2 linked regions of the Parafrankia irregularis genome follow. The main gene of each other region encodes a partner of the protein of the gene in region 2 in a complex. Links are inferred from orthologs where the notes say so. Each region holds a gene or a part of one and is shown on either strand. Other genes may lie near its edges.

Region 1 (15,057 bases), on a different replicon or contig from region 2:
TTGTGGGCACCAGGCGCCGGGCGAAGGTGATGGACCTTCAGCCCGAGCGCACGGGGCTCCTGGGCGCCGGCGGAATCCGCCTTCTCGAGCGTCTGCTCGGCCATCAGGAGTCCACCTCCTCGACCCGCACGAGATGGGTCACGGTAGCGATCATCCCACGAACCTCGGGACGATCCTCACGAACAGTGCTGCCGTTGATACGGCGCAGACCCAGCGTCCGCAGCGTCTCACGCTGGTTGCGGGTTCCGCCGATCTCGGAGCGGATCTGGGTGATGCGCAGCTTCGCCATTACGCACCGACCCCAGCCGCCCGCGCGCGAAGCATAGCCGGCGGAGCGACGTCCTCCAGCGGCAGCCCACGACGAGCGGCGATCTCCTCAGGCCGCATCAGCCCGCGCAGCGCCGCGACGGTCGCGTGCACGATGTTGATCGGGTTCGAGGACCCCAGCGACTTCGACAGCACGTCGTGCACACCGGCGCACTCCAGCACCGCACGCACCGGGCCACCGGCGATGACACCGGTACCCGGCGAGGCCGGCTTGAGCAGCACGACACCGGCGGCGTCCTCACCCTGCACCGGGTGCGGGATGGTGGAGCCGATCCGCGGGACCTTGAAGAAGTGCTTCTTGGCCTCCTCGACCCCCTTGGCGATGGCCGCCGGGACCTCCTTGGCCTTGCCGTAGCCGACGCCGACGGTCCCGTCCGCGTCACCGACGACGACGAGCGCCGTGAAGCTGAAGCGGCGCCCACCCTTCACGACCTTCGCCACCCGGTTGATGGCGACGACTCGCTCGACATAAGCGGTCTTCTCCTGCGCCGGGCCACCGCCCGAACGGTCGCGGCGCTCGCGGCGGTCGGAACCGCCGGAGCCGCCTCCGCGGCGCTGCTGGCCTGGCATCTAGAACATCTCCCTAGTAGCTGTGGTCATCAGAAGTTCAGCCCGCCTTCGCGGGCCGCGTCCGCCAACGCGGCGATCCGGCCGTGGTAGGTGCGACCACCGCGGTCGAACACCACGGCCTCGATCCCGGCGGCGCGGGCACGCTCCGCGACGAGGCGGCCGACTTCGCGGGCCTTGGCGCTCTTGTCCCCCTCGGAGGCGCGCAGACCGTCCTCCAGCGTGGAGGCCGAGGCCAACGTGTGCCCGGCGACGTCGTCGATGACCTGGGCGTAGATGTGCCGCGAGGACCGGGTGACGACGAGACGCGGGCGGACCGGGGTGCCCGACACCTTCTTGCGCACACGAACGTGGCGGCGGAGCTTGGCCGTCCGCCGACGCGCGCTGGCGCTGAGGCTCACTGCCATGTCTGTCTACCTACTTCCCGGTCTTCCCGACCTTGCGGCGAACGACCTCGCCCTGGTAGCGCACGCCCTTGCCCTTGTAGGGGTCCGGCTTGCGCAGCCCGCGAATCTTGGCGGAGACCTCGCCGACCAGCTGCTTGTCGATGCCGTGCACGACGAAGCGGGTCGGGGCCTGCACCTCGAACCGGATGCCCTCGGGCGCCTTCACCGGAACCGGGTGGCTGTAGCCGAGAGCAAACTCCAGATCCGAGCCCTTGGCCTGGACTCGGTAACCGACACCGACGATCTCCAGCGTCTTGGAGTAACCGGTGGTGACCCCGACGACCATGTTGGAGACGAGCGTCCGGGTGAGGCCGTGCAGAGCGCGGCTACGCCGCTCGTCGTTGGGCCGGCTGACGACGATCTGACCGTCCTCGCGGGCGACCTCGATCGGCTCGACGACAGTGTGGCTCAGGGTCCCCTTGGGGCCCTTCACCGTCACCGTCGGGCCATCGAGAGTCACCTCGACGCCGCTGGGAACACTGATGGGCTGGCGCCCGATCCGTGACATCGTTCGCCTTCCTTACCAGACGTAGGCGAGGACTTCCCCGCCCACGCCCCGCTTGCCGGCCTGCCTGTCGGTCAGCAGCCCCGACGAGGTAGAGATGATTGCAACACCCAGGCCGCCAAGGACCTTCGGCAGATTCGTCGACTTCGCGTAGACGCGCAGACCCGGCTTGCTGATCCGCTTCACGCCCGCGATGGAACGCTCCCGGTTCGGGCCGTACTTGAGGTCGACGATCAGAGTCCTGCCGACCGCGCCCGGCGGTGCGTCCTCGACGTGCCAGCCGGTGATGTAACCCTCCTGCTGGAGGATCTCGGCGATGTGAGTCTTGATCTTGCTGTGCGGCATCACCACCCGGTCGTGATAAGCCCGGTTGGCGTTGCGGACACGGGTGAGCATGTCCGCGATCGGATCAGTCATCGTCATGGCTTGACGCCTTTCTCACGGCGGTTCCCGGTGCTCGCACCGGAGCCGGTCGGGCCTACCGCGATCGTGTGGGTACTACCAGGAGCCCCGGGTAACCCCCCGGGAGCTCCTTCCAACTGCCCTGAGCTCCGTCTACTACCAGGAGCTCTTGGTGACGCCCGGCAGCTCGCCCCGGTGGGCCATCTGCCGCAGGCACACCCGGCACAGCCCGAACACCCGGTAGACCGAGCGCGGGCGGCCACACCGCTGGCAGCGGGTGTAGCCGCGCACGGCGTACTTGGGCTTGCGGGCGGCCTTCTCGACCAGCGCCTTCTTCGCCATCTCTCAGCTCTCCCGGAACGGGAAGCCCAGCGCGCGCAGCAGCGCCCGGCCCTCGTCGTCGTTGGTCGCGGTGGTCACGACCGTGATGTCCATACCGCGGACCCGGTCGATCTTGTCGATGTCGATCTCGTGGAAGATCGACTGCTCGGTCACACCGAACGTGTAGTTGCCCGCGCCGTCGAACTGCTTGGGCGACAGCCCGCGGAAGTCGCGAATGCGGGGCAGCGCGATCGAGACCAGGCGGTCGAGGAACTCCCACATCCGGTCACCGCGCAGGGTCACCTTCGCCCCGATGGGCTGGCCCTCGCGCAGCTTGAACTGGGCGATCGACTTCTTGGCCCGACGGATCGCCGGCTTCTGGCCGGTGATGGCGGCGAGATCCCGGGTGGCTCCGTCGATCAGCTTCGCGTCCCGGGCGGCGTCGCCGACACCCATGTTGACGACGACCTTCACCACGCCTGGGATCTGCATGACGTTGCCGTAGGAGAACTGCTCCCGCAGAGCCGGGGAGATCTCCTCGCGGTACCGCTGCTTCAGCCGAGGGACCGGCCGGGCTTCCGTGGTCACACTCATGTCTCGTTTCCTAGCCTTGCGCCGGGGGCCTAGAGCTCGGCACCGGTGCGGCGCGAGATCCGGACCTTGGTGCCGTCCTCGTTGATGCGGTAACCGACACGGGTCGGCTTGCCATCCGACGGATCGACGATCATCACGTTGCTCACGTGGATCGGCGCTTCCTGGGTGACGATTCCCCCGGACTGCGAGCCACGTGCGCTCTGCTGGACCCGGGTGTGCTTCGTGATCCGGTTCGCGCCCTCGACGACGACCTTGTTCTGGTCGGGGAGAGCCCGGATGACCTTGCCCTTGAGGCCCCGGTCCTTGCCAGTGATGATCTGGACCGTGTCGCCCTTCTTGATCTTCAAACCGGCCACGGTCTAGAGCACCTCCGGCGCCAGCGAAATAATCTTCATGAAACGCTTGTCCCGCAGCTCACGGCCGACCGGGCCGAAAATGCGGGTACCGCGGGGGTCTCCCCCGTCTCGGATGAGGACCGCCGCGTTCTCGTCGAACCGGATGTAGGAGCCGTCCGGCCGCCGCCGCTCCTTGGTGGTGCGCACCACGACCGCCTTGACCACGTCGCCGCGCTTCACGCCGGCGCCGGGCAGGGCGTCCTTCACCGTTCCGACGATGATGTCGCCGATCCCCGCGTAACGACGCCCAGAGCCGCCGAGAACCCGGATGCACAGAATCTCCCTGGCTCCGGTGTTGTCGGCGACCCGAAGTCGCGACTCCTGCTGAATCACTTTCCGCTCCTGATCACCCGTTGCCGCCGTTGCAATCCCTCGTACGAGGCGATGAGGGCCGCCCGTAGTGCGGCACCGCCTCGCGCCGGCACCCGGCCGGCCGTCCCCGTGGTCACGGCATCCTCGGGTCCGGATCCGGCGAGAGAATCCGGATCACTGCCGGGCCGATCGCCGCCGGGCAGTGGTGGCGCGAACCGACAACGACCCACGCCACCACAATCACCAGGCCGCCTCGGACCTACTTGGCCTTCTCGAGGACCTCGACGACCCGCCAGCGCTTGGTGGCCGACAGGGGCCGCGTCTCCATCAGCAGAACGCGGTCGCCGACACCGACGGTGCCGGCCTCGTCGTGCGCCTTGACCCTCTTCGTACGACGGATCGTCTTGCCGTAGAGCGGGTGCTGGACCCGGTCCTCGACCGCGACGACAACCGTCTTCTCCATCTTGTCGCTGATCACCAGACCCTCACGCACCTTGCGGAAACCCCGCGCGGTGGCCTCGTCGGTGGCGGCAGCGGTGGTGCTGCTTTCCGTGCTCACTTCTTCTCCGCTCACTGCGCTCACGCCCGATCCGTGCCGGCGTCGTCCAACGCGACGGCCGGGTCATCGCTCAGCCCGAGCTCACGCTCGCGCATAACCGTGTAGATCCGCGCGATGTCCTGACGGATGTCGCGCAGCCGCCGGTTATTGCGCAGCTGACCAGTCGCGGCCTGGAACCGGAGGTTGAACAGCTCCTCCTTGGCCTCCCGCAACTTGTCCACCAGCTCGCCGGCGGACAGGGCGCGCAGATCGTCCGCTGTCGTGACGGCCATCAGGCACCACCCTCACGGGTCACGAAACGGCACTTCATCGGCAGCTTGTGGATGGCGCGGCGCATCGCCTCACGGGCGACGGGCTCCGCGACACCGGACAGCTCGAACATGATGCGTCCGGGCTTGACGTTGGCGACCCACCACTCCGGCGAGCCCTTACCGGAACCCATCCGGGTCTCGGCCGGCTTCTTGGTCAGCGGACGGTCCGGGTAGATGTTGATCCAGACCTTTCCACCACGCCGGATGTGCCGGGTCATCGCGATACGCGCCGACTCGATCTGCCGGTTCGTCACGTAGGCCGGCTCCAAGGCCTGGATCGCGTACTCGCCGAAGGCGATCCTCGTGCCGCCCTTGGCCGCGCCCGTCCGCTTGGGGTGGTGCTGCTTGCGGTGCGCGACCTTCCGGGGAATGAGCATGTTTCCTAACCCTCCGCCTTCTCCGGCGCGCCCTGGGCCTCGGCGACCACCGGGGCCGACGTCACCTCGGGCGCGACCGCCTCGGGCGCCGCCGGGCTGGCCGGCGTGCTCTCGGCCACGGTCTTCTCGGCCGTAGCCTTCTCGCCCGAGGCCTTCTCGCCCGACGCCTTCTCCGCCGCTGCGCCACCGGCTCCGCCGCCACGACCGCGGCGCTCACCCGCGCGGGCAGCCGCCCGGCCGGCGTCCGTACCGCCCTGCGTGGTACCCGACGAACCCGAGCGCGGGCCGCGGCGCGGACGGTCCCGACGCTGCTGACGAAGCAGCGCCTCCTGGGCCTCCCGCTCCGCGCGGCTCTGGACGACGTCGCCCTTGTAGATCCAGACCTTCACGCCGATGCGGCCGAAGTTCGTCCGGGCCTCGTAGAAGCCGTAGTCGATGTCCGCACGCAGCGTGTGCAGCGGCACCCGGCCCTCGCGGTAGAACTCCGACCGGCTCATCTCGGCGCCGCCCAGGCGGCCCGAGCACTGGACCCGGATGCCCTTCGCGCCGCCCTTCATCGCCGACTGCATCGCCTTGCGCATCGCACGCCGGAAGCTGACCCGGCTGGACAGCTGCTCGGCGACACCCTGGGCGACAAGCTGCGCGTCGGTCTCGGGGTTCTTGACCTCGAGAATGTTGAGCTGCACCTGCTTGCCGGTGAGCTTCTCCAGGTCACCGCGGATGCGGTCGGCCTCGGCGCCGCGACGACCGATCACGATGCCCGGACGGGCGGTGTGGATGTCCACCCGCAGCCGGCCCTGGGTGCGCTCGATGTCGACGCGGCTGATGCCGGCCCGCTCCATACCGCGGGACATCATCTTGCGGATCTTGACGTCCTCACCGACGTACGCCTTGTACTGCTTGTCGGCGTACCAGCGGGAGGTGAACTCCGACGTGATGCCAAGTCGGAACCCGTGCGGGTTTACCTTCTGCCCCACTACCGGGCCCTCCTTGTCGTCCTGGCGCCGGCGCCCGTCGCGACCGGTTCCCGGCTCTCCACCACGACCGTGATGTGGCTGGTGCGCTTACGGATCCGGTACGCACGGCCCTGCGCGCGGGGCCGGATGCGCTTGAGCGTCGGCCCCTCGTCGACGTAGGCGGCGCTGATCCACAGCGTCGCCGGGTCCAGGGAGTGGTTGTTCTCGGCGTTCGCCACCGCGCTCGCGACGACCTTGTAGACGTCGGTGCTCGCCGCCTGCGGGGCAAACCGCAGGATGTCGAGCGCCTCGCCGGCCGCCCGGCCGCGAACCAGGTCGACGACCCGGCGCGCCTTGGTCGGGGAGGTGTGGACGTACCGGGCGGTCGCCTTGGCTCCGGGCAGGCCGGCGCGGGTCAGGCCCTCGACGAGGTCGTCAGCCACGACGTGACCTCCGGTCCTCCTTGACGTGCCCGCGGAACGTGCGCGTCGGCGCGAACTCGCCAAGCTTGTGCCCGACCATGCCCTCGGTGATGAACACCGGGACGTGCTTGCGGCCGTCGTGCACGGCGATGGTGTGGCCCAGCATGTCGGGGATCACGGTCGAGCGTCGCGACCAGGTCCTGATGACGTGCTTGGTGCCCTTCTCGTTCTGGGCGTCCACCTTCTTGAGCAGGTGGTCGTCGACGAACGGGCCCTTCTTAAGACTGCGTGGCATGGCTGTGTCTCCTCCTTCCTGCTCAGTGGTGGGGGTGGATCGAGGCGGTCAGCATGCTCATGGTTACCGCCGCCTGTTCTGCTTGCGGCGACGCACGATCATCGCGTCGCTGGACTTCTTGGTCCGCCGGGTCCGACCCTCGGGACGGCCCTTCGGGTTGACCGGGTGGCGGCCACCGGAGGTCTTGCCCTCACCACCACCGTGCGGGTGGTCGACCGGGTTCATGGCGACACCACGCACGGTGGGCCGACGGCCCTTCCAGCGCATACGGCCGGCCTTACCCCAGTTGATGTTGCTCTGCTCGGCGTTGCCGACCTCGCCGACGGTCGCGCGGCAGCGCACGTCGACGTTGCGGATCTCACCGGAGGGCATCCGGAGCTGGGCGTACGGGCCGTCCTTGGCGACGAGCTGCACACTGGCGCCGGCGCTGCGGGCGATCTTGGCGCCGCCGCCGGGGCGCAGCTCGATCGCGTGCACCACGGTGCCGGTCGGGATGTTGCGCAGCGGCAGGGCGTTGCCCGGCTTGATGTCGGCGCCGACGCCCGAGCTCACCATGTCGCCCTGGCGCAGCTTCACCGGGGCGAGGATGTAGCGCTTCTCGCCGTCCAGGTAGTGCAGCAGCGCGATGCGCGCGGTGCGGTTCGGGTCGTACTCGATGTGCGCGACCTTGGCCGGCACGCCGTCCTTGTCCCGACGGAAGTCGATGAGCCGGTAGGCGCGCTTGTGGCCACCGCCCTGGTGCCGGGTGGTGATCCGCCCGTGGACGTTACGACCGCCCTTGGAGTGCAGCGGCCGGACGAGGGACTTCTCGGGGTGATCACGGGTGATCTCGACGAAGTCGGCGACGCTCGACCCACGACGCCCCGGCGTCGTCGGCTTGTACCTACGAATACCCATGCTCTACTTCCGATCCGACGCCGGGCTGTGCGGCACCCGGGTGAGCCCCACGCGGGTGTCAGGCACCGGGGCCTCCGAAGATCTCGATGGTGTCACCGGGCGCGAGGCTCACGAGCGCACGCTTGGTGGCCGGGCGGTGTCCCCAGCCGGACTTCGTCCGCTTGCGCTTGCCCTGCCGGTTGATCGTGTTGACGCTGGTGACCCGCACGTTGAAGATCTTCTGCACGGCGAGCTTGATCTGCGTCTTGTTGGCGTCGGGGCGGACGATGAACGTGTAGACGTTCTCGTCGAGCAGGCCGTAGCTCTTTTCGGAGACGACCGGGCGAAGAATGATGTCACGCGGGTCGGGGATCACTTGTCCTCCTGCTCGCCAGCCGGGCCGCCGGCCAGGCTGCCGTTGTCAGCCGCCGGACGGGAGCCACGCGCGAGAAACGCGGCGAGCGCGCCCTCGGTGAACACCACGTCGTCGCTCACCAGCACGTCGTACGTGTTGAGCTGGCCCGGGTCGAGCAGGTGCACGGCCTCGACGTTGCGCAGGCTGAGCCATGTCAGCTCGTCCGAACGCTGCGCGACGACCAGCACCCGGCGGGCGTCGACCAGACTGGTCAGCGCCTTGAAGGCGGCCTTGGTCGACGGCGCGTCGCCGGCGACCAGTGCGGAGACCACGTGCACCCGGTCGTTGCGGGCCCGGTCGGACAGGGCGCCGCGCAGAGCGGCGGCCTTCATCTTCTTGGGCGTGCGCTGCTCGTAGCTGCGCGGCGTCGGGCCGTGGACGACTCCACCACCGGTGAACTGCGGCGCACGCAGCGAACCCTGCCGTGCCCGACCGGTGCCCTTCTGGCGGTACGGCTTGCGGCCACCACCGCGAACCTCGCCGCGGGTCTTGGTGGAGTGCGTGCCCTGCCGCGCCGCGGCGAGCTGCGCCACCACGACCTGGTGGATGAGCGGCACGTTGAGCGGCACGTCGAAGACGGCACCCGGCAGCTCGACGCTGCCCGCGTCGCCACCCGCCGGCGCGTGCACCGGGACCGTGCGGTCAACCGGCGCATCCACCTCGACGGAGGCTTCCTCAGTCACTGTTGCCGTCGCGCTCATGCCGAGGCCTCCTCAGCGGTGCCAGCGGTCGCACCTTCGGCCACCGGAGCGAGCGGCTCCGGCGCGGGCCGCTTGGCCGCGCTGCGCACGAAGACCAGACCGCCGTCGGGGCCGGGGACCGCACCCTTGATCAGCAGAAAACCACGCTCGGTGTCCACGGCGTGGATGGTCAGCCCGGCCACGGTGACCCGGGCGTGCCCCATCCGACCGGCCATCCGCAGGCCCTTGAAGACCCGGCCCGGGGTGGCACAGCCACCGACCGATCCCGGGGAGCGGTGCTTGCGCTCGACGCCGTGACCGGCGCCCAGGCCCTTGAAGCCGTGCCGCTTCATGACACCGGCGAAGCCCTTGCCCTTGGAGGTGCCTGTGACGTCGACGACCTGACCGGCGTCGAACAGCTCACCGGTCAGCTCCTGGCCGGCCCGGTAGTTGCCGGCATCCGCCGTGCGGAGCTCCACCAGGTGCCGCCGGGGGGTGACCCCGGAGGTCTCGAAGTGGCCTCGCAGCGGCTTGTTGATCCGACGCGGGTCGATCTCGCCGAAGCCGAGCTGGACGGCGGAGTAGCCGTCGTTGTCGAGCGTCTTGACCTGAGTCACGACGTTGGGGCCGGCCTGAATGACGGTGACCGGCACGACGCGGTTGTTCGCGTCCCATACCTGGGTCATCCCGAGCTTGGTGCCCAGGAGCCCTCTGTAATTGCGGTTGAGCATGACTGGCGCCGGCCCCTCTTACAGCTTGATCTCGATGTCCACGCCGGCGGGCAGGTCGAGGCGCATCAGCGAGTCGACCGTCTTCGGCGTCGGGTCAAGGATGTCGATCAGCCGCTTGTGCGTCCGCATCTCGAAGTGCTCGCGGCTGTCCTTGTACTTGTGCGGCGACCGGATGACGCAGTAGACGTTCTTCTCCGTCGGCAGCGGCACCGGACCCGCGACCTGCGCACCGGTACGCGTCACGGTCTCGACGATCTTCCGCGCCGAGCTGTCGATGACCTCGTGGTCATAGGCCTTGAGCCGGATGCGGATCTTCTGTGCCGCCATGGTGGGCTTCGCCTGTCCTGTCTGTCTCGTCCGGCCGGTATCACTACCGGGTCCCCGTCGACCTGTCCGGCGCTGCGCGGCGCGGGCTGCCGTCGGGATCGACGGCCTGCCCGGCCGGGCCGGATTCGTGCCGGGTGTACCGCCTTGTCTGACGCCTATCGGTTCCGCAGCGCGGCCCGCAGGCAACTTCCGAGCCCGGTCTCGCACTGGACCGAGGCGATCGGAGTCGCCCCGGCGTGCCGCCGGGCAGCAAGAGCGGGCGGCGGGGCCCCGTGGGGCACCCGCCGCCCGCCGCTACTACTTGATGACCTTCAGAACCTGGCCCGCACCGACGGTCCGGCCACCCTCGCGGATGGCGAAGCGCAGACCTTCCTCCATGGCGATCGGCTGGATGAGCTCGACCGTCATCTCGGTGTTGTCGCCCGGCATGACCATCTCGGTGCCCTCGGGGAGGGTCACGACGCCGGTCACGTCGGTGGTGCGGAAGTAGAACTGCGGCCGGTAGTTCTTGAAGAACGGCGTGTGCCGGCCACCCTCGTCCTTGTTGAGGATGTAGACGCGCGCCTCGAACACCGTGTGCGGGGTGATCGACTTCGGCTTGACGATGACCTGGCCGCGCTCGACGTCCTCGCGCTTGATGCCACGCAGGAGCAGACCGACGTTGTCACCGGCCTGGCCCTCGTCGAGCAGCTTGCGGAACATCTCGACGCCGGTCACGGTCGTCGTCGTGGTCGCGTCCTTGATACCGACGATCTCGACGGTCTCGTTGACCTTGACGATTCCACGCTCGATACGGCCGGTGACGACAGTGCCACGACCGGTGATCGTGAAGACGTCCTCGATCGGCATGAGGAACGGCCGGTCGATATCACGCTCGGGCTCGGGGATGGACTCGTCCACCGCCGCCATGAGCTCGAGGAGCTTCGCGCCCCACTCCTTGTCGCCCTCCAGCGCCTTGAGCGCGGAGACGCGGATGACCGGCACGTCGTCGCCGGGGAACTCGTAGGTGTTCAGGAGCTCCCGGACCTCGAGCTCGACGAGCTCGAGGATCTCCTCGTCGTCGACCATGTCGGCCTTGTTCAGCGCGACGACGATGTACGGCACGCCGACCTGGCGGGCGAGGAGCACGTGCTCCTTCGTCTGCGGCATCGGGCCGTCGGTCGCCGAGACCACCAGGATCGCGCCGTCCATCTGCGCGGCACCGGTGATCATGTTCTTGATGTAGTCGGCGTGGCCGGGGCAGTCGACGTGCGCGTAGTGCCGCGCGTCGGTCTGGTACTCGACGTGCGCGATCGAGATCGTGATACCGCGGGCCTTCTCCTCCGGCGCCTTGTCGATCTGGTCGAACGGCGTGAAGGGGTTGAGGTCCGGGTGCGCGTCGTGCAGAACCTTGGTGATGGCTGCCGTCAGCGTCGTCTTGCCATGGTCGATGTGACCGATGGTGCCGATGTTGACGTGCGGCTTGGTCCGCTCGAACTTCTGCTTCGCCACTGGTGTCCCTCCAAGGACGGGTGGTGTCGTGCTGGTGTAGTCGTCAGTGGTGCCGGCAGCCCGGCCCCCGGAGCGTTGTTACTCGCCCCTTGCCTTCGCGATGATCTCCTTGGCGACGTTCGCGGGAACCTCGGCATAGGAGTCGAACTGCATCGAGTAACTCGCCCGACCGGAGGTCTTCGAACGCAGGTCGCCGACGTACCCGAACATCTCCGAGAGCGGGACCAGGGCCTTGACGATGCGGGAACCGCCCCGCTCGTCCATCGCCTGGATCTGCCCACGGCGTGAGTTCAGGTCGCCGATCACGTCACCCATGTGGTCCTCGGGTGTCGTGACCTCGACCGACATCAGCGGCTCGAGGATGACCGGGTCAGCCTTGCGCGCCGCGTCCTTGAAGGCCATCGAGCCGGCGATCTTGAAGGCGAGCTCCGAGGAGTCCACCTCGTGGAACTGACCGTCCCGCAGGGTGACCTTGACGTCCACCAGCGGGTAGCCGGCCAGGACGCCGAACTCCATGGCCTCCTGGCAGCCGGCGTCCACCGAGGGGATGAACTCCTTGGGGATGCGACCGCCGGTGACCTTGTTCGAGAACTCGTAACCGCCGCCGTCGCCGCCGGAAGGCTCGAGGTCGATGATCACGCGGGCGTACTGACCGGAGCCACCCGTCTGCTTCTTGTGGGTGTAGTCGACCTTCTCCACCTTGCGGCGGATGGTCTCCCGGTAGGCCACCTGCGGCTTGCCGACGTTGGCCTCGACACCGAACTCGCGGCGCATCCGGTCGACCAGGACGTCGAGGTGCAGCTCGCCCATCCCGGCGATGACCGTCTGGCCGGTCTCCTCGTCGGTGCGGACCTGGAAGGTCGGGTCCTCTTCGGCGAGACGCTGGATCGCGGTGCCCAGCTTCTGCTGGTCGGCCTTGGTCTTCGGCTCGATGGCGACGTCGATGACCGGGGCAGGGAAGATCATCGACTCGAGGATGACCGGCGAGTTCGGGTCGCACAGCGTGTCACCGGTGGTGGTGTTCTTCAGGCCCACCACGGCGACGATCTGGCCGGCGCCCGCGCCCTCGCGGTCCTCCCGGTGGTTGGCGTGCATCTGGAGGATGCGGCCGATCCGCTCCTTGCGGTCCTTGGTCGAGTTCAGGACCGCGGAACCACCACTGATCTTGCCGGAGTACACCCGGATGTAGGTCAGCTTGCCGACGTACGGGTCCGACATGATCTTGAAGGCGAGAGCGGAGAACGGCTCGTCCTCGTCGGCCTTGCGGACGACCTCGGTGTCCTCGTTACTGACCGAGTGGCCGGTGACCGAGCCGATGTCGGTCGGCGAGGGCAGGAAGTCGATGACCGCGTCGAGCATGGGCTGGACGCCCTTGTTCTTGAACGCGGAACCGCAGAGCACGGGGTTGATCTTGCTGCTGACGGTCGCCCGCCGCAGCGCCGCCATGAGCTGCTCCTCGGTGGGCTCGACACCCTCGAGGTAGAGCTCCATGAGCTCGTCGTCGTTCTCGGAGACGGTCTCGACCAGCTTCTCCCGCCATTCCTGCGCGGCTTCGGCGTGGTCTTCGGGGATGTCGACCGTCTCGTACGAGGCACCCTTGTCCTCGGTGTGCCAGAGCAGGCCCTTCATGCGGATCAGGTCGATCACGCCGCGGAAGTCGGCCTCGACACCCCAGGGCAGCTGGATGACGGCGGGCGTCGCGTCCAGCCGGTCGATCATCATGTCGACGCAGCGGTGGAACTCGGCGCCGACCCGGTCCATCTTGTTGACGAACGCGATCCGCGGGACGTCGTAGCGGTCGGCCTGCTTCCACACCGTCTCGCTCTGCGGCTCGACGCCGGCAACGGCGTCGAACACGGCGACCGCCCCGTCGAGGACCCGCAGCGACCGCTCCACCTCGACGGTGAAGTCGACGTGGCCCGGAGTGTCAATGATGTTGATGGTGTGATCGCGCCACGAGCAGGTGGTGGCGGCGGAGGTGATGGTGATCCCCCGCTCCTGCTCCTGCTCCATCCAGTCCATCGTGGCGCCACCCTCGTGGACTTCACCGATCTTGTAGTTCACACCGGTGTAGTAGAGGATCCGCTCGGTGGTCGTGGTCTTGCCCGCGTCGATGTGGGCCATGATCCCGATGTTGCGGGTCGCGGCCAGCGCGGCACGTACGTCAGCAGACATGATGGCTTACCAGCGGTAGTGGGCGAAGGCCTTGTTGGACTCCGCCATCTTGTGGGTGTCCTCCCGGCGCTTCACGCTTGCGCCGAGGCCGTTGCTCGCGTCGATCAGTTCGTTCATCAGACGCTCGGTCATCGTCTTCTCACGACGGCCACGGGCGTACCCGACGATCCAGCGCAGAGCCAGCGTGGTGCTGCGGCCCGCGCGAACCTCGACCGGCACCTGGTAGGTGGCGCCACCGACCCGGCGGCTGCGCACCTCAAGGGTGGGCTTGACGTTGTCCAACGCGCGCTTGAGCGTGACGACCGGGTCGTTGCCGGTCTTGTTCTTGGCGCCCTCGAGCGCGCCGTAGACGATGCGCTCCGCCACCGACTTCTTGCCGCTCAGCAGCACCTTGTTGACCAGAGCGGTCACCAGCGGCGAGCCGTAGACCGGGTCGACAACGACGGCGTGCTTGGGCGCGGGCCCCTTGCGCGGCATCAGCCCTTCTCCTTCTTCGCGCCGTAGCGGCTGCGAGCCTGCTTCCGGTTACGGACGCCCTGCGTGTCGAGAGCGCCACGGACAATCTTGTAGCGAACGCCCGGAAGGTCCTTCACTCGGCCACCGCGCACCAGGACGATCGAGTGCTCCTGCAGGTTGTGACCAACCCCGGGGATGTAGGCGGTGACCTCGATCCCGCTGTTCAGCCGGACTCGAGCGACCTTGCGCAGCGCCGAGTTCGGCTTCTTGGGCGTGGTCGTGTAGACGCGGGTGCACACGCCACGACGCTGCGGGCTCCCCTTGAGTGCCGGGGTCTTGGTCTTCTCGACCTTGTCCTGCCGGCCCTTGCGGACCAACTGCTGGATCGTGGGCAACGCCGCTCCCGTTCCTTCGTGCCTCGTCGTACTCGTCGGCAGCCATCCCGGATGGCCGGCCTGTCTGCCTGCTGTGTAACGGTGCCGCTCCTGGCCGTCTGGCACGGAGTGTGAGCGCCGGTGTGCCCCTCTGCCGACCCACGCGGTCGGGCGTGTCGCGCCTTCCGAACGATTCGGATAATCCGAACTGTCCCAGAAGGAGCGCGCCCACCCGACTGCCAGTCGGCCCGAACCTGACAGTCACCGACGGCTGCCTGATCACCTGGCCGCCCGGTTCACGCGGACCTCAGTCCAGCAGGAACCTAGCGGCTGGTTCTCGGCGCCACGGCGCCACGACAGGGCGCAGGACACACGCCAGAGCCACGTGGGCTCCAGCCACAGGCACCAACATTACTCCACGCCCACGTCAAGTGTCGAACGGGGTATCAGCCGACGACCACGACACCCGGGTTCGGGCAACCGACGCCCTGGCCTGCGGCTTCTCCGTCCACCGTAAGGCCCACACCGACAGGTCCGATCATCGGTGCGCTACCGGTGTTTTTCTGCCGTGTTGCCCGCGAGTGTTGTTGGAATGTTTGCGACCGCCACGGCTCATCCCTGCCGTCGCCGACGCTCGTCCTTGCCGCTGTCGACGGGCCTCGACCCCCGTCACCCGTCACGACTCGCCGGGGCGGTCCGGCTCGCCCGACCCACCCCTGCTCGTCCGAGACGCCGCTGGTCGC
Region 2 (15,097 bases):
AGCATCCTGAGTAACTGGCCGCGCAGATCGCCGGTGGGCGGTGCCAGCCCCAACAGGTCGGCGAGCCACATCCCGTCGGCGGCCATGCGGACCAGCGTGGCCAGGGCCGGGTCGATGCGGTCCTCGACGATCCGGCTCTGCCAGGTGTCGTAGCGTTCGCGGAACTGGCGCAGGCGATTCGGGTCGGCGATCAGCGCGGCGAGGACGCCGACCTCCGCGGCTGCCTCTCCCGGCTGGCCGTTGCCTTCGGTGCTGACGTCCAGATAGGCGCGTACCCAGCTCCCCGGCCGGTCGTCGACAACGGCGCGGCCGGTCACCTCCGCGTCGAACTCGTCGTTCCACCGGTCGTAGAGGGCGTCGATGAGTGACGCACGGGTGGGGAAGTGGTGGAGCAGGCCTCCCTTGGAGACCTCGGCCTCGCGGGCCACCGCGTCGAGGCTCAGCGGCTGATCGCCGTGGCGGGTGAGCACCCGCCAGGCCGCGTCGAGCAGGCGCTGCCGAGTGGCGGCCGGGTCCGAGGCTGGCACGACCGCCATTGTGCACCACCGACCAAGCAAAGACGCTTTGACGTGCGTGTTCATCACGATCCCGGCGGGTTGACCGACCGTCCGGACGGACGGTAGTAGTCGTGGGGGTGAGCCGGGCGGGGACCCGGGCACCCGCCAGGTCCGGGCCGGTGCCCGAGTCCACCGGGCCTGGCGTGGGTGTCGGGCCGGCGGGGGACGGCGAGCTATGAGCAGATTGAGGGACGGCCGGGTCGGCATGCCGGCCGGCCTGGTAGCCGACGACGGGGCCGGCCAGGCCTCGTTGACCCACGGGTCCGTGGGACGTCTGGTCGTGGCGCTGGCCACCGCCACGATGCTGCAGTGGCTGGGAGCCTTCGCGATCGCGCCACTGCTCCCGCTCTACCTGGAGGAGCGCGACGTCTCCGTCAGCGGCGTCGGCGTCGTGATGGCGGCGTTCTTCGTCGGCTCGCTCCTGTCGCAGTACCCGGCGGGAGTGCTCACGGCCAGCCGAGGGCATCGCCCGGTGCTGCTGGGGGGCCTTGTCCTGTATGCGGTGGGCAGCGTCGGTCTGATCGTCTCCCCGGGCCTCGGCTGCGACGCGGTGGTGCGTGCGCTGCAGGGCGCCGGCGCCGGCGCGTTCGAGGTCGCCGTTCTCACCGCGGTCGCGGCGACTGTTCCGGCAGACCTGACCGGGCGTGCCGTCAGCGCGGTCTACACGGGCCAGATCGCCGGTACCGCGATCGGCCCGATGCTCGGCGGCCTCGCCGGTGAGCGGCAGATGGACCTGCTCTTCCTCGGCGCGGCGGTCGCCGCTGCGGTCGCGGCCGTGCCGGTCCTCCTCCTGCTCCGCCCGGACGGGAGAGCCTCCGCCGGCGGCGACGCTCTGACCCCCGTGGGCCACGCGAATCCCGCGAGCCCCGCCGCGGCTGCCGCGGCGGGGCCGCGCTCGGGGTCACTCCGCGCTCTGATCGGGGCCGGAGTGGGCGGGCTGCTGCTGGTGGCGGCGGTGAACGGGCTGTCGGTAGGAACCTACGAGACCTGCTGGAGCCTCCTGCTGGCTGACCGCGACGTCTCGACAGAGATGATCGGGCTGAGTTTCACCCTCTTCTCGCTGCCGTACATCGTGTGCGCGCTGCCCGCGGGCTGGCTCGCGGACCACAGTGACCGCCGGTGGCTCGTGACAGGCGCGACGCTGGCGATGGCCTGCACCGTCGCCAGCTACTCGTTCATCGACTCCTTCTGGTTGATCATGCTGGTGTGCTGCGTCGAGGCGATCGCCCTGGCGGTCAGCTTCCCGGCCGCCCAGTCGCTGCTGGCCCAGGAGGCCGGGCGCGTGGGTACCGGGCGGGCGCAGGGCCTGTTCACCACGACGCAGACCGCCGCCACGGCGTTCGCCGCCCTGACCTCCGGCGCCCTGTACTCGGCGAACGTGCACCTTCCGTTCCTGCTCACCGCCGTCGCGGCGGTCGCGGTCGCGGTCGTGCTGCCGCTGCTGTGGCGACAGGTCCGGGGCGTCGTGTCGGCTCCCGACGAGGTTGTCGCGGCGGGGCCCGCGCTGGGGGCGGCAGATGTGGTGGGGACGGGCTCCGTCGTGGGGGCCGTGCCGGTGGGCGTGGGGCACCGGCGGGTGACCTGAGCTCGCCAGCGCCGTCCTGGCGGGTCGTTACGCTGGTCAGATGGGTGAAAACGACAGGGACGTCGCGTCCGCGGGCCAGGACACACAGCCGGCGGCGGCTCCGGTGGCCGCCGAGTTCGTGGTCGCGGGGGTGGCCTTCGAGCATCCGATCATGAACGCGGCCGGCACCTGCAAGACGCTGGCGGACGTCACGGCGCTCGCCCGCAGCGCGGCCTCCGCCGTCGTGGTGGGATCGATCACCCGGGACGCTCGGGCTGGCAACAGCGGCGAGGTCTACTGGTCGGGTCCCGGTGGATCCCTCAACGCCCTCGGGCTGCCGAATCGCGGTATCTCCTACTACCGCGAGCAGCTTCCGGCGATGGTCGACGCCGCGCACAACCACGCCAAGCCACTGGTGGTCAGCGTGGCGGGTTTCGCCGCCGACGAATACGCGGACCTGGCCCGCGTCGCCGCCGACGCGGGAGCGGACCTGATCGAACTCAACCTCGCCTGCCCCAACGTCTGGGATGGCGGGCAACAGAAGCGGATCGCGTGTTTCGACCCGGGGCAGACCGAGGCGATCTGCGCGGCCGTCGAGGCGGCTCTCGCCGCGGCGTCACGCCCGGCGCCGCCCTACGGGGTCAAGCTCTCGCCGTTCTCCGACCCGGAGGCACTGGGCGAGCTGGCGGGGCTGCTCGCCCGCCGATCCGGAGTCTCGGGTGGGCCGAGGTTCGTCACGGCGATCAACACCTTCCCGAACGCGCTGGTCCTCGACGATCGGCTGCGTCCCGTCCTCGACGTCGGGCTCGCCGGGCTGAGCGGTGCGGCGCTGAAGCCGGTCGGGCTCGGCCAGGTGCGACAGCTCCGCCGGCTCCTGCCCGAGCGGATGGACATCATCGGTGTGGCGGGCGTCCAGAACGGCCGTGACGTCGTCGACTACCTGGCCGCGGGCGCACGGGTGGTGCAGAGCGCGACGGCCTTCTGGAACAGGGGCGAGGACCCGACCGTGTTCGGTGACATCCTCAGCGACTGGATCGACACGAAGGAGCTCGCGGCAGCCCAGGCCGCGGCCGGCTGACGGGACCTCGCTGAGGGAACCGGTCGGAGCCCGTCCGGTAGCGGCCATCCGGCGGACTGCGCCGGTGCCGGACGACCTCCGTCAGTGCCGCTCGGGCAGCTCGATGACCACGTTGGTCGCCTTCACCGTGCCGACGGCGAGGACGCCTGGTTCCAGCCCGAGCTCGTCGGCGGCCTCGCGGCTCATCAGCGACACCACCCGGTGCCGGCCGGACTGGATCTCGACCTGGGCCATCACCTCATCGCGGCGCACCCTGGTCACGATGCCGGGAAACCGGTTGCGGGCCGAGGCGCCGACGATGGAGGGCGAACTCAGCGGGAGCTCACCGGCCATGTCGATGGCGAACTGCGCGAGCACCGCGCCTTCGACCGCCTGCCTGCCCGCGCCGTCTCGAACGGTGGGCAGCCGTCCGCCGTCCGCCCAGCGACGCACTGTGTCGTCGCTCACGCCGAGCAGGCCGGCGACCTCGCTGATCCTGAAGGTCGACATGCCGGCACCATATCCGCCCGCAACATCCCCTGCGATTCCGCGAGCCGGCCTGACACGTCGACGCGTCCGCCCGGACCACGCCTCACGCTGTGTTCGGCCTGGTTGATGTCATGCGGGGCGCGGCTGGTTGGCCGGCCCACCGGGAGCTGCCCGGAGAAACCAGCTCCGGGGTGCCCGAAGGTGGCCGGACGCGGGTTCGCCGCGAACGTCGGCCCGGACGGTGTTTTCATCGAATGGTGGCCTGCCGCCGTTCCCGCCGGCGGGGCCCGGTTGGTCCCGTCGACCCGCTGACCGCACGCGCCGCGTCCCGCGTCGGCGTGCCCGGCGTCGGCGTGCCCGCAACCAGCGCGGATGAGGGGTCCGTCCGGGCCGGGGGAGTGCCGGAGCCGCAGGACCTGGACTACCGGTTCGACCTCGATCTCGGCGAACTGGTGCCGGGAGCCGGGGTCGTCGCACGAGGAGTTCGGCTCGACGGCGCGGCCCTGACGCTCTTCTTCGTGCTACGGCCGTGCGCAGGGGCGGCAGCGTCACCAGGGCCGGCAGCGTCACCGGGGGCGGCAGCGTCATCAGGGCGGGCGCTGGCCGTCTCACCGGCCCAGCCGCTGTTCATGTGCTTCTACCGGCCCGGTGCGCCGGTCGACGACGGGTTGGCGGGCCTCCCGGTCGCCTGCGCCGCGGTCGAGGTGGCCGGGAGCCGGTGCCGGGCGACGTTCCCACCGCCGGTGACCAGTACCTGCCGAGTCCGTTTCGGTCTGCGTCCCTGGAGGGCGGGCCGTGGCCCGGAGCCTGGGTGTGCTCGCGGTGTCGATCTCGTCGGCAGGGACGATCACCGCGGGGGAGTCGACCGAACGGGGCCTTCGGCGTGTGGTCCGGGCGGTGACCTGTGTCTTGATCTGCGTACCGGCCGTGCCGTCTTTGTTCCCGCGGATGCCGGGAAGACAGGGAGCACCGGGGAGTCCGTTGGTTGAGCGGTGTGGTGGTCGTGGGCCGCGGGTGTCCCACCCGGCCCGTTCGTGGGAGTTTCGCCCAACCGCTCGTATCGTGGTGCGATGTGAGGCGGAGGGGAAATGCGCTGCATGGGGGTGCCGCCCGGGCGACGCATCGTTTCGGCTCCCCGAGTACCGCTGGGGAGCCGTTCTGATGGATGACGCGACATCGTCGACCGACGCGCTGCCGCCCGATGCGGCGCCGCACGAGGCAGTGATGCCCGAGGCGGTGCTGCCCGAGGCTGTGCCGGCCGCGCGGCGTCGGCCACCTGGTTCGCTGGAGGAGGAGGTGCTTGGCGTGCTGCACAGCTCCGGGGAACTCTCTCCCGGTGAGGTACGCGACCTCCTTCCGGACTCCGGGAGGCTCTCCTACAGCGCGGTGGTCACCACGCTCACCCGGCTTCATGCCAAGGGCGTGGTCACTCGTCGGCGCCATGGGCGGGCCTACCTGTACTCGGCGCCCGGCGATCCGGCCACGCTCGTCGCCTGGCGGATGAACCGGCTGCTCGCCGGCCAGGCCGACCACAGACGCGCGCTCACCCACTTCATCGCGGCGCTCTCTCCCACGGACGAGGCGCTGGTTCGCGACCTGCTGGCCTCCGCCCCCGCCCAGCCGGGTGGTGTGCCCCTGGCCGGCGGCGACCTGCAGGCCCACGGTGGCGGGGCCGGCACGGCGCCTGGCTCCGAGCCCAGCCGATAGGGCGAGCCGTGGCCGTCGATCAACTGCTTGTCTCGGTCGTTCTCGCTCCGGCCGCGGGTGTGGTCGCCGGGCGCATCCTGGTCGACCTGCTGCCGCCGCGCGCCGTTGCCTTCGGCTACACGGCCGCCGCGGGCCTGTTCGCCGCCGCGAGCACACTGAGCCTGGTCGCGTTCGGCATGCCGGCGGTGGCGCGGGTCGCCGGGCTGTCGCCGGCGCACCAACCGGTGGTGATGTCCTGGCAGTCCGGCGAGATGCCGCTGTGGGCGTCCTGGGCATGCCTGCTGCTGGTCACGGTCGCGATGATCTCGGTGCTGGTGACCGGGCGGAGTCAGTTCAGGTCCGTGCGCGCCGCCCGAGCTGAGGCTGCCGCGCTGCCGGGAACCGGCGAGATCGTGGTGATCCCCGATGGTCGCGCGGACGCCTTCGCCCTTCCCGGCGTCCCGGGGCGCATCGTCGTCACCGAGGGCATGCTCACCGCGGTCGGCGCGGGCCGGCACCAGGCGCTGTTCGCGCACGAGCGGGCGCATCTGGCCGGTCGGCACCACCGGTTCTCCTTCGGCGCACGCCTCGCGGCGGCCGCGTTACCGCCCCTGTGGCCGATGGTCACCGTGATCGACTACGCGATCGAACGGTGGGCCGACGAGCAGGCGGCGAGCGTGGTGGGTGATCGCCGCTCGGTAGCGCACGTCGTCGGCACGGCCGCGCTGGCCGCCACCGAGCAGGCTGTCGTCGAACAGGCCGCGGTTGAACAGTCCGCTGTCGTCGGCGCGGCCGAAAGGCGGACCGGCCGGCGGCTGTTCCCCGGTCGCCTCCGCGAGCCGCGCACCGCCAAGCTGCGGGCGGTCGCGGCCGGTGGAGGCCCACGACCCGGCCCTGTTCCGCGTCGGGTCGCCGCGCTGCTCGCAGCCCCGCAGCGGCGCAACCGGCTCCTGCTCGCCGCCCTGCCCGCAGCGCTCGCGCTCGCCTCCTGCGGAGTCTCGATCGAGGCGCTGCTGGATCTGCCCTACCGGCGGGTGTTCGACTACGTCGAGCCCTGAACGCCCGCGGGTGGTTGGCGCAGCGCGCTCAGCCCACGATCGTGACCGGCGTCCCGAGTGGGACGAGACCCACCAGGCGCAGCAGGTCATCGTTGCGCAGCCTGATACATCCCATGCTGACGTCCGAGCCGACAAGGTCCGGGCGGTTGGTGCCGTGCAGTCCGATGATGCCGTCGGCCCCGTTGAACTGGGTGATGACGTCCGAGAAGCCGGAGAGCCCGAAGGCGAACGGTCCCCAGGGGCCGTTCGGGTCCGCCGGGCGCAGCAGTTCGGTCAGGTAGAACACGCCGCGTGGCGTCGGTGTCGAACCAGTGCCGATGCCGACCGGGAGCTTCGCGGCGACCGCCCCGTCACGGAAGACGGTCAGCCGGTGCGCCCGGCGGTCGACCAGCAGCTCGTAGGGCGTCGTCGTGAGACGGACGTCGGCTGCCCGCACCCAGCCGATGCTGTTGTTCGGCCGGACGGGCACCCGGACCCGAAGCCAGTCGCGCTGCCTCTCCTCCACGCCGAGCACCAGGGCGACGCCACGTGGATTGGGATTGTCCAGGGTCCAGCGTGGCTCGCCGCCGCCGCGATCCGCGAAGATCTCCAGACGGGGCACCGTGGCATAGGCGACCCAGGCCCAGCCTGCGGGCAGGGCCAGGATCGTGGCGTCGGCCGGCCGCGGATCGTCGGCGTGGCCCGGTTCGTCGCCGCCGCGCCCCGCATCAGGCGGGACGATGCTCGGCCCCGGCCGGGCAACGGGCCATGGCCCGCGGGCCTCGCCGGTGACCTGCCCGCCGCAGCCGGCGAGCGCGAACATGCTCACTGCCGCGGCCAGTACCCCCAGCACCCGAGCGACACCCCGTCCAGCCACGGCTCCGTGCCACCCCCCCGAGACGCGCGACGCGCCGGTCCTCACCGACACGGCCGCTTCGCCAGCAGAGGGTAGTTCGCCGGTCACGGGATCATGGGAAGCCGCGTTGTCGCGTGGCGACTCCGATCCGTCACCTCCGCGCGGCCAGCACCCGGTATGCGTTCGAACGCCGGCCGGCGGTGAGATAGCGGCGGCTCGCCACATCCCAGGCGATCGCCGCCGGCATCGCCGCCGCCGTCACCGCGCCGAGCAGGACCCGCCGCACCCGCGCCGCCGCGGGGCTCGCGACGTCCAGCCACGGGCTGCTCGGTGGCGGCGCGGCCCGCTGCCAGGCCCCCCACAGCGCGATCGGGGCGTCCCCGCCCTGGTGGGCTGGACCGAACCGCACGTCGAGAACCTTCAGCCCGAGGTCGTCCAGAGCGGCGGTCAGGTTGTCGGCCGGGAGGAGGTGCTGATGCTGGGGGACCAGCCAGCCGGGCCAGTACGTGCCGAACCAACGGCCGGCGGGGCAGTGCGGATTCGGCAGCTCGACGATCAGGTGCCCGCCCGGGGCGAGGACCTGCGCGGCGGCCCGCAGCTCCTCCCGGGGGTCTCGGGTGTGCTCCAGGTAGTGGAACATGCTGACCACGTCGTAACGGTCGCGCAGGGTGCCCGCCAGGTCGGGCAGCCGGCCCCGGTAGGCATGCTCGATCCAGCCCCGGCGTTCGGCCTGGCCGATGCTCTCGCCGATGTCCAGGCCGTCGAAGGACGTCGTCGGCCAGACCTCCCGAGCGGTCGCGCAGAAGTGGCCGAAGCCTCCGCCGACGTCGAGCCAGCGCCGCGGCGCGGGGATGTCGATGCGGGCCCGGTCCAGGTAGGTGGCGGAGTTGCGGCTGAAGAGCTCCTCGACCAGACGGGCGCCGAGACCGGAGTAGAAGTCCCGGTAGTAGAACTCGAGCCCGTCCAGGGTCAGCCGTGGGTTCTGGAAGACGTGGCCGCAGTCGCGGCACCGGTCGTACCGGAACACGCCGGGCTTCGCCTGGAAGCAGTCGACGCCGAGCAGTTCGAGTGCCAGCTCGGCTCCGCCGCACCAGGGGCAGGCCGTGAACGGGGGTTCCAGGAACCTGTCGACGCCGGCGGCGAGGTCGGCCGCGTACTGGCGCCTCTTCGCCGCCAGCACCGCGGGCTCCGGCACCGGTGGCCCCGGCCGAGGCGTCCGTGCGGTGGCGGTGGCAGCAGCGGTAGTGGGAGTGGGAATGGTGGCGGTGGTGGCGGTCGCAGTGGTGGCAGTGGTGGCAGTGGCGGTCACGGCCGTACCAGCGGTGGTTGCCGGTGCGGTCCGCCTCGCGACGACCGGTGAGGCGAGAAACCGCAGCATCGGCAGCCGGCGGGTGAGCGGGCTGCGGGCCAGCTCACCCGCCGTGAGCCGAATCCGCCCCGCACTCACCACCAGGGGCTGCACCCATCCGAGCAGTGCGGCACCGAGCGCCCAGGCTGGCGCTGCGGCCATGCCGGCGACCACCGCCAGGTCACGGGCGAGTGGCATGAACGGCATACCGGGAGCCCACGGGTAGGCGGCGAACTCGATCTCCAGTCGCTGCGTCGCGGACCCCGCACCCGCCGAGAGCCCCGGCAGAAGCGCCAGCCCCGTCGCGGTCGACGCATGAAGCCGCAGCGTCGCGGTGGCCGCGACGAGATCGACACGGGTCGGCGTCGGCAGATCCAGTCCGGCGCGTTCCCATACGTCCTGTTCGACGAGCAGGGCCTGGAAGGCACCGCGCCCCGACGTGAGCAGGCCTGGCCGGCCGGCCCCCGGATCGACCATCCGCGCCAGGTCGAGCACCTCATGGGCGGCCATCTCGGCAGGCACCAGATCCAGGACGGACAGGCCCTCCCGGAGCGCGTACGCACTCGCCGCCCGCCGCTGCGCCTCGTCGAGCCGGACGCCGTCGGCGACCAGGAACCGGTGCGAGGGATGCACGGCCTGACCGGCCGGCGGAATCACCGCCAGCGCGCGCACCCGCGCACGCAGCCGCACGCTGTTGAGGCCGATTCCGGCACAGGCGGCGATCGGCAGCCACGCGCGGAGGGTGCGTGTTCCTTCGCTGATGACGCCTCCCGGGGCGAGGGCAACGAGAGCAACACCGCGCACCCTACGGCCGCCATGGCCCCCACCAGGACCTGCACACACGCCACCCACCAGGGTCCCGTGCGGCCCCCTGACCTGCCCGGCCGCCGAAAACTCCCAGATCGCCCCGTACAGGCGAAGCGACCCGAAGCACCCCGAAGCGCCCGGACGGCCGGAGTCGCCCCGGGGCCCCCGGGATCACAAAGGTGATGCGATCGACCACGGAAAGTGTCGACTTCGCCCCAGGGGTGCCGCCGGGAACCCCCAACATGTGCAAAACTGGCGACAATCAACGCACAACCATCCGCCATGGGATGGTCGGTCACTCCAGTGGTCCGCCACCGAGTCGGCGGCCCTGCGCACCCGGCCATCTGGCGGGGAGCCCCCGAGTCGGGAGGTTCGCCACCACCCGGCCGTTCCGGGGCGATTCCGGCCGCCTGGATCCTGGCAACGTTCCGCACCCGACAGATCTCGGAGAGTGCCGAACCGATCCGTCTGGACGCTCTCCAACGCCGAGAAGCCCGGCTCCGCCGCCCCCGATACGACGACCGGCCCGAACATTCAGCTCAGGGCACAAGACCAGCTCAGGAAAGAGGCTTCGGGTAAGGCGGTCCAACGCAAGCCGCCCCACCCCCGAACCGGCTTCACCGGCACGACCCACACGCCGAAACCCACCAGCTCAGGACCTTCACCCCAAGACCCCGCCACCTCAACGGCCAACGGAGATCCAAGGTCACCACCCCGAAAAACCCCAGCGCCCCAAGGGTTCGGGGCCCCGGGACACCGCCCCGAAACCCCAGCGGCTCAGGCGGTTCGGGGGGTCCGGGGCACCGCCCCGAAACCCCAGCGGGCCAGAGGGTTTGGGGGGTCCGGGGCACCGCCCCGAAACCCCGGCGGGCCAGGGGGTTTGGGGGTCCGGGGCACCGCCCCGAAACCCCAGCGGCTCAGGCAGTTTGGGGGGTCCGGGGGCCTCGCCCCCGAAACCCCAGCACACCCACCACACTCCAACCGCCCGGGCCCCCCACCCCGCCAGCGGCAGGGGGGCTCCGGGGGGCAACGCCCCCCGACGAAATAACGGCCAAAGGCCCAAAGCCAAAGGCTTTGGGCATAGGAATCCCAGCTCGAGCGGGTGACCGGGATCGAACCGGCATGGCCAGCTTGGAAGGCTGGGGCTCTGCCATTGAGCTACACCCGCGTTGGTGATGAGGACGAGCTTACCCCGTAGGATGGGGATGCAACGCCTCGGGGCGTAGCGTAGTGGCTAGCGCGCCTGCTTTGGGTGCAGGAGATCGGGAGTTCGAGTCTCCCCGCCCCGACCGATACTCTCGGCGCATCACCCCGTCCGACGTCGTACCAGGAGACCGCCGCGCCGTGAAGGCCACCAAGGAGACCCTCAGTCCTACCCGGGTCAAGCTGACCGTCGAGGTGCCCTTCGACGAGCTCAAGCCGTCCGTCGATGCCACCTACCGCAAGCTGGCGCGTCAGGTGCGTGTCAGCGGGTTCCGCCCGGGCAAGGTTCCGCCGCGCATCCTCGACCAGCGCCTCGGGCGGGGTGTGATCCTTGACGAGGCGATCCAGGAGGCGCTGCCGCGCCTGTACTCGGAGGCTGTCCAGGCCGAGGAGGTCGACGTCCTGTCGCGGCCGGAGGTGGACATCACCGAGTTCGCCGACGGCGCTCAGCTGGTGTTCACCGCCGAGGTGGATGTCCGTCCGGATGTGACGCTGCCGGAGTTCGGCGACCTGGAGCTGGTTGTCGAGCCGGCGGTCGTGTCGGACGAGAAGGTCGAGGAGTACCTCGGTACTCTGCGCGACCGGTTCGCGGTCCTGAAGCCGGTGGAGCGTGCGGTGCAGGAGGGCGACTTCGTGTCGCTGGACCTGTCCGCGTCGGTGGACGGCGAGGCCATCGAGGACGCCACGGCCACCGGGATGTCGTACGAGGTGGGCAGCGGGAACCTGATCGACGGCATCGATGAGGCGATCACCGGTGCTTCGGACGGCGACGAGCGCACCTTCGACACCGAGCTGCTCGCCGGCGAGTACGCCGGGCGGACGGCCCAGGTCACGGCGGTTGTCCGTGGGGTGAAGGAGAAGGAGCTCCCGGAGTTCGACGACGATTTCGCCACGACGGCCAGCGAGTTCGACACTCTGGACGAGCTGCGTGCGGATGTTCGGACCCGGCTGGAGACCGTCCGGAAGCAGGAGCAGCTGGGCGAGGCCCGCGAGAAGCTGCTCGACAAGCTGGTCGAGCTGGTCGAGGTGCCGGTTCCGGAGTCGGTGCTGGCGGGCGAGCTGGAGGCGCGTGAGCACCGCCTGTCGCACGAGCTGGAGCACATGGGGACGGACCGGGCGGCCTACCTGGAGACCCTGGGGCAGTCCGCGGAGGAGTTCGACTCCGAGGTGCGTGACTCGGCCGGTAAGGCGATCCGGTCGCAGTTCATCCTGGACGCGGTGATCGACGCGGAGTCGATCGGGCTGGACCAGGGCGAGCTGATGGAGCAGATCCTGATGCGGGCGCAGCGGGCCGGTGTGCAGCCGGATCAGTACGCCCAGCACCTGGCGCAGGGTGAGGGCCTGACCGCCCTGATGGCGGACGTGCTCCGGACGAAGGCGCTGTTCCTGCTGTTGGAGAACGTGAAGGTCGTCGACTCCGAGGGAAACCCGGTGGAGTTGCACCTGCCGCGTCGGCCGTCGGCTGACGAGGGTGACGACGTCGTGGACATCTCCGACGAGCTTGACGCCGAGGAGCTTCCGACGGGCGCGGCGGGCCCGGTGGCCGCGGCCGCTGACGCCGACTCCGACGCTCAGAGCGATGCGGGCGACGCCGAGGCGGACGCGGGCGATTCGAAGTAGTGGCGGGCCCGGGCGTTTCCGGGCCTGACGCGGCGTTGTGGGGCGGCCTCCGGAATTCGGTCCTGATGGACCGGGCGCCGGGGGCCGTCCGCGTGTCCGGGAACCACAGGTGGACACCGCAGGGCACGCTGTGGGCTCCGGCTCGGGTCCGTAGGTGCTCGGAGCACAGGGATGCCGGACTGGCCCAGCCTCACGCCCAGCGCGAACATCGAGGGAGAAGCACCGGAACCGGCTCGGGTCACAGATAGTGTCGAGCCGGTCAATCAGATGCCGCCAAAGGAAGCCGAGGATCCGACTGTGAGTGACATCGCCGCCCCTCGCCTGGCTGTCCCGGGCCCGAGTCTGCGCTCTCCCGGCCAGAGCGGTCCCGGCTTCGACGAGCAGGTGTTCAACCGGCTGCTCCGCGAGCGGATCATCTTCCTTGGTTCGGTGGTGGAGGACTCGATCGCCAACGCGATCTGTGCGCAGCTGCTGCTGCTCAACGCCGAGGACCCGCAGCGGGACATCTTCCTTTACATCAACTCGCCCGGTGGATCGGTGAGCGCCGGCATGGCGATCTACGACACCATGCAGTACGTGGAGAACGACGTCGCCACGGTCTCGCTGGGCCTTGCCGCGTCGATGGGCCAGTTCCTGCTCTGCGCGGGTGCGCCGGGCAAGCGTTACTCGCTGCCGCACGCGCGGATCATGATGCACCAGCCTTCCGGCGGCATCGGCGGTACGGCCTCCGACATCGCGATCCAGGCTGAGCAGATGCTGTACACGAAGCGGATGATGCAGGAGCGCATCGCGTTCCACACGGGTCAGCCGGTCGAGCAGATCGAGCGTGACTCCGACCGCGACCGGTGGTTCACCGCCGATGAAGCGAAGGACTACGGCTTCGTGGACCACGTCGTCCAGCGGGCCCGCCAGGTTCCCAGCGAAGGCCCGGTGAGCTGACGTACCCCCAACGGCCGCAAGCCGCCGGAGAAGTCCCGACCCTCGTCACCCGCTCTCCTCGGAGGCAGTCACCATGTACGGATCACAGGGCTACTACGGGCCGCAGAGCCGGTACGTCCTCCCCAACATCATCGAGAAGACGTCCCGCGGCGAGTACGGCATGGATCCGTACTCGAAGCTCCTGAAGGAGCGGATCGTCTTCCTCGGCGCCCCCATCGACGACACGTCGGCGAACGACGTGATGGCGCAGCTGCTGTTCCTGGAGTCCGAGGACCCGGACCGCGACATCTCGATCTACATCAACTCGCCGGGTGGCTCGTTCACCTCGCTGACCGCCATCTACGACACGATGCAGTTCGTCCGGCCTGACATCCAGACGATCTGCATGGGCCAGGCGGCGTCGGCGGCGGCGGTGCTGCTCGCGGCGGGTACGCCCGGTAAGCGGTTCGCGCTGCAGAACAGCCGGATCCTCATCCACCAGCCGTCCGCGCAGGGTGAGGGCCAGTCGAGCGACATCGAGATCCAGGCGCGCGAGATCCTGCGGATGCGCACGCTGCTGGAGCGGATGCTCGCCGAGCACACCGGTCGTAACGAAGAGGACATCCGCAAGGACATCGAGCGCGACAAGATCCTCAGCTCCGAGGAGGCCAAGGAGTACGGCCTCATCGACGAAGTGATCAAGACCCGGAAGTCCTCGCGGCTCGCCGCAGCGCGCTGAACCCGGGTCGCGTGCGGCGTCGCCGGGCCTGCCTTCCCGCGGGCCCGGCGGGGGTCGGGCAGGCCATGGCTGTGGTCTCCGGTGGGTCTGCCGGTTTCACCCGGCAGGCTCCTCGGTGGCGGGCCAGGTGCGACGCATTGGCATCACCACCTCTCAATTCGGACACCCGATCGTGCTGTGACGCCGAACGGGCTGTGTGGACGAGCGGGGACGCCTCCGATGACCGTAGGCTGACCGGTATGAGCCCAGCGATTGGGCTCTCACCGGACGCCCCCGCGGGGTACCGTCCCCACGAGGACGGATACAGGCAGACACGCGACGACCGGGCGGTGCGCACCGCCCCCGACACGCAGGCGACACCATCGTCTGGACGAAGGGACTGAGTCCTCGGTGGCACGCATCGGTGATGGCGGTGACCTGCTCAAGTGCTCCTTCTGCGGTAAGTCGCAGAAGCAGGTGAAGAAGCTCATCGCTGGCCCAGGCGTCTACATCTGCGATGAGTGCATCGACCTCTGCAACGAGATCATCGAGGAGGAGCTCTCCGAGTCCTCGGAGCTGAAGTGGGAGGAACTGCCCAAGCCCCGGGAGATCTACGAGTTCCTCGACGGCTACGTCGTCGGCCAGGAGGCCGCGAAGAAGACGCTGTCGGTAGCCGTCTACAATCACTACAAGCGGGTGCAGGCGGGCAGCTCCTCCAGCGGTGACGCGGCGAAGAGCGAGGTCGAGCTCGCGAAGAGCAACATCCTGCTGCTGGGCCCCACGGGCTGTGGCAAGACCCTGCTAGCCCAGACCCTGGCCCGCATGCTGAACGTCCCGTTCGCCATCGCCGACGCGACCGCGCTGACCGAGGCGGGCTATGTGGGCGAGGATGTCGAGAACATTCTTCTCAAACTCATCCAGGCCGCCGACTATGACGTCAAGAAGGCCGAGACGGGCATCATCTACATCGACGAGGTCGATAAGATCGCCCGCAAGTCGGAGAATCCCAGTATCACCCGGGACGTCTCCGGCGAAGGTGTGCAGCAGGCGCTGCTGAAGATTCTTGAGGGAACGACCGCGAGCGTCCCGCCGCAGGGTGGTCGGAAGCATCCGCACCAGGAGTTCATCCAGATCGACACGACGAACGTGCTGTTCATCGTGGGGGGTGCCTTCGCCGGGCTCGACCGCATCATCGAATCCCGGATCGGCAAGAAGTCCCTGGGCTTCCGCGCGGTGC

Evidence for each region.
Region 1: the proteins of tig (region 2) and rpsG are in contact, whole or in part, in a crystal structure (PDB 3GTY), measured with the Thermotoga maritima proteins. The link is inferred for Parafrankia irregularis from one-to-one orthologs. Residues at the interface, in WP_004081061.1 of Thermotoga maritima: Glu122, Val124, Val129, Leu130, Tyr133, Glu188, Gly259, Ile262, Tyr263, Glu266, Ser270, Glu273, Gln274, Glu277, Arg308, Gln311, Ile312, Ser315, Tyr316, Glu325, Arg329, Arg336, Leu363, Phe366, Trp367, Arg373, Leu377, Arg381, Leu384, Glu387; in WP_004081843.1 of Thermotoga maritima: Lys34, Lys52, Lys55, Glu59, Arg62, Gln63, Glu66, Asn67, Lys69, Val71, Arg95, Ala109, Lys110, Lys111, Gly112, Arg113, Pro114, Glu117, Glu121, Ile124, Ala125, Tyr127, Asn128, Asn129, Thr130, Gly131, Lys135, Asp139, Arg142, Met143.

What each region holds. Positions count from the first base shown.
Region 1 is NZ_FAOZ01000002.1:343,624-358,680, reverse strand. What follows is about bases 12,227-15,057. They hold rpsG (30S ribosomal protein S7), read right to left. Parts: upstream 13,962-15,057; coding sequence 13,491-13,961; downstream 12,227-13,490. Other genes in these bases: rpsL (30S ribosomal protein S12), read right to left, coding at 13,961-14,335; fusA (elongation factor G), read right to left, coding at 12,227-13,484. In the rest of the region: rplO (50S ribosomal protein L15), read right to left, coding at 1-104; rpmD (50S ribosomal protein L30), read right to left, coding at 104-289; rpsE (30S ribosomal protein S5), read right to left, coding at 289-897; rplR (50S ribosomal protein L18), read right to left, coding at 927-1,301; rplF (50S ribosomal protein L6), read right to left, coding at 1,312-1,848; rpsH (30S ribosomal protein S8), read right to left, coding at 1,861-2,268; AWX74_RS04110 (type Z 30S ribosomal protein S14), read right to left, coding at 2,404-2,589; rplE (50S ribosomal protein L5), read right to left, coding at 2,593-3,162; rplX (50S ribosomal protein L24), read right to left, coding at 3,192-3,518; rplN (50S ribosomal protein L14), read right to left, coding at 3,522-3,890; rpsQ (30S ribosomal protein S17), read right to left, coding at 4,129-4,452; rpmC (50S ribosomal protein L29), read right to left, coding at 4,449-4,700; rplP (50S ribosomal protein L16), read right to left, coding at 4,700-5,116; rpsC (30S ribosomal protein S3), read right to left, coding at 5,122-6,093; rplV (50S ribosomal protein L22), read right to left, coding at 6,093-6,515; rpsS (30S ribosomal protein S19), read right to left, coding at 6,508-6,789; and 7 more genes.
Region 2 is NZ_FAOZ01000001.1:508,917-524,013, reverse strand. What follows is about bases 10,114-12,984. They hold tig (trigger factor), read left to right. Parts: upstream 10,114-10,745; coding sequence 10,746-12,224; downstream 12,225-12,984. Other genes in these bases: AWX74_RS02085 (ATP-dependent Clp protease proteolytic subunit), read left to right, coding at 12,522-12,984. Outside these bases: AWX74_RS02145 (TetR/AcrR family transcriptional regulator), read right to left, coding at 1-536; AWX74_RS02140 (MFS transporter), read left to right, coding at 733-2,142; AWX74_RS02135 (dihydroorotate dehydrogenase), read left to right, coding at 2,183-3,199; AWX74_RS02130 (TOBE domain-containing protein), read right to left, coding at 3,281-3,688; AWX74_RS02120 (BlaI/MecI/CopY family transcriptional regulator), read left to right, coding at 4,829-5,374; AWX74_RS02115 (M48 family metalloprotease), read left to right, coding at 5,383-6,411; AWX74_RS02110 (L,D-transpeptidase), read right to left, coding at 6,440-7,267; AWX74_RS02105 (class I SAM-dependent methyltransferase), read right to left, coding at 7,398-9,398; more of AWX74_RS02085, read left to right, coding at 12,985-13,163; AWX74_RS02080 (ATP-dependent Clp protease proteolytic subunit), read left to right, coding at 13,237-13,881; ATP-dependent Clp protease ATP-binding subunit ClpX, read left to right, coding at 14,272-15,097. UniProt on the Bacillus subtilis protein: Involved in protein export. Acts as a chaperone by maintaining the newly synthesized protein in an open conformation. Functions as a peptidyl-prolyl cis-trans isomerase.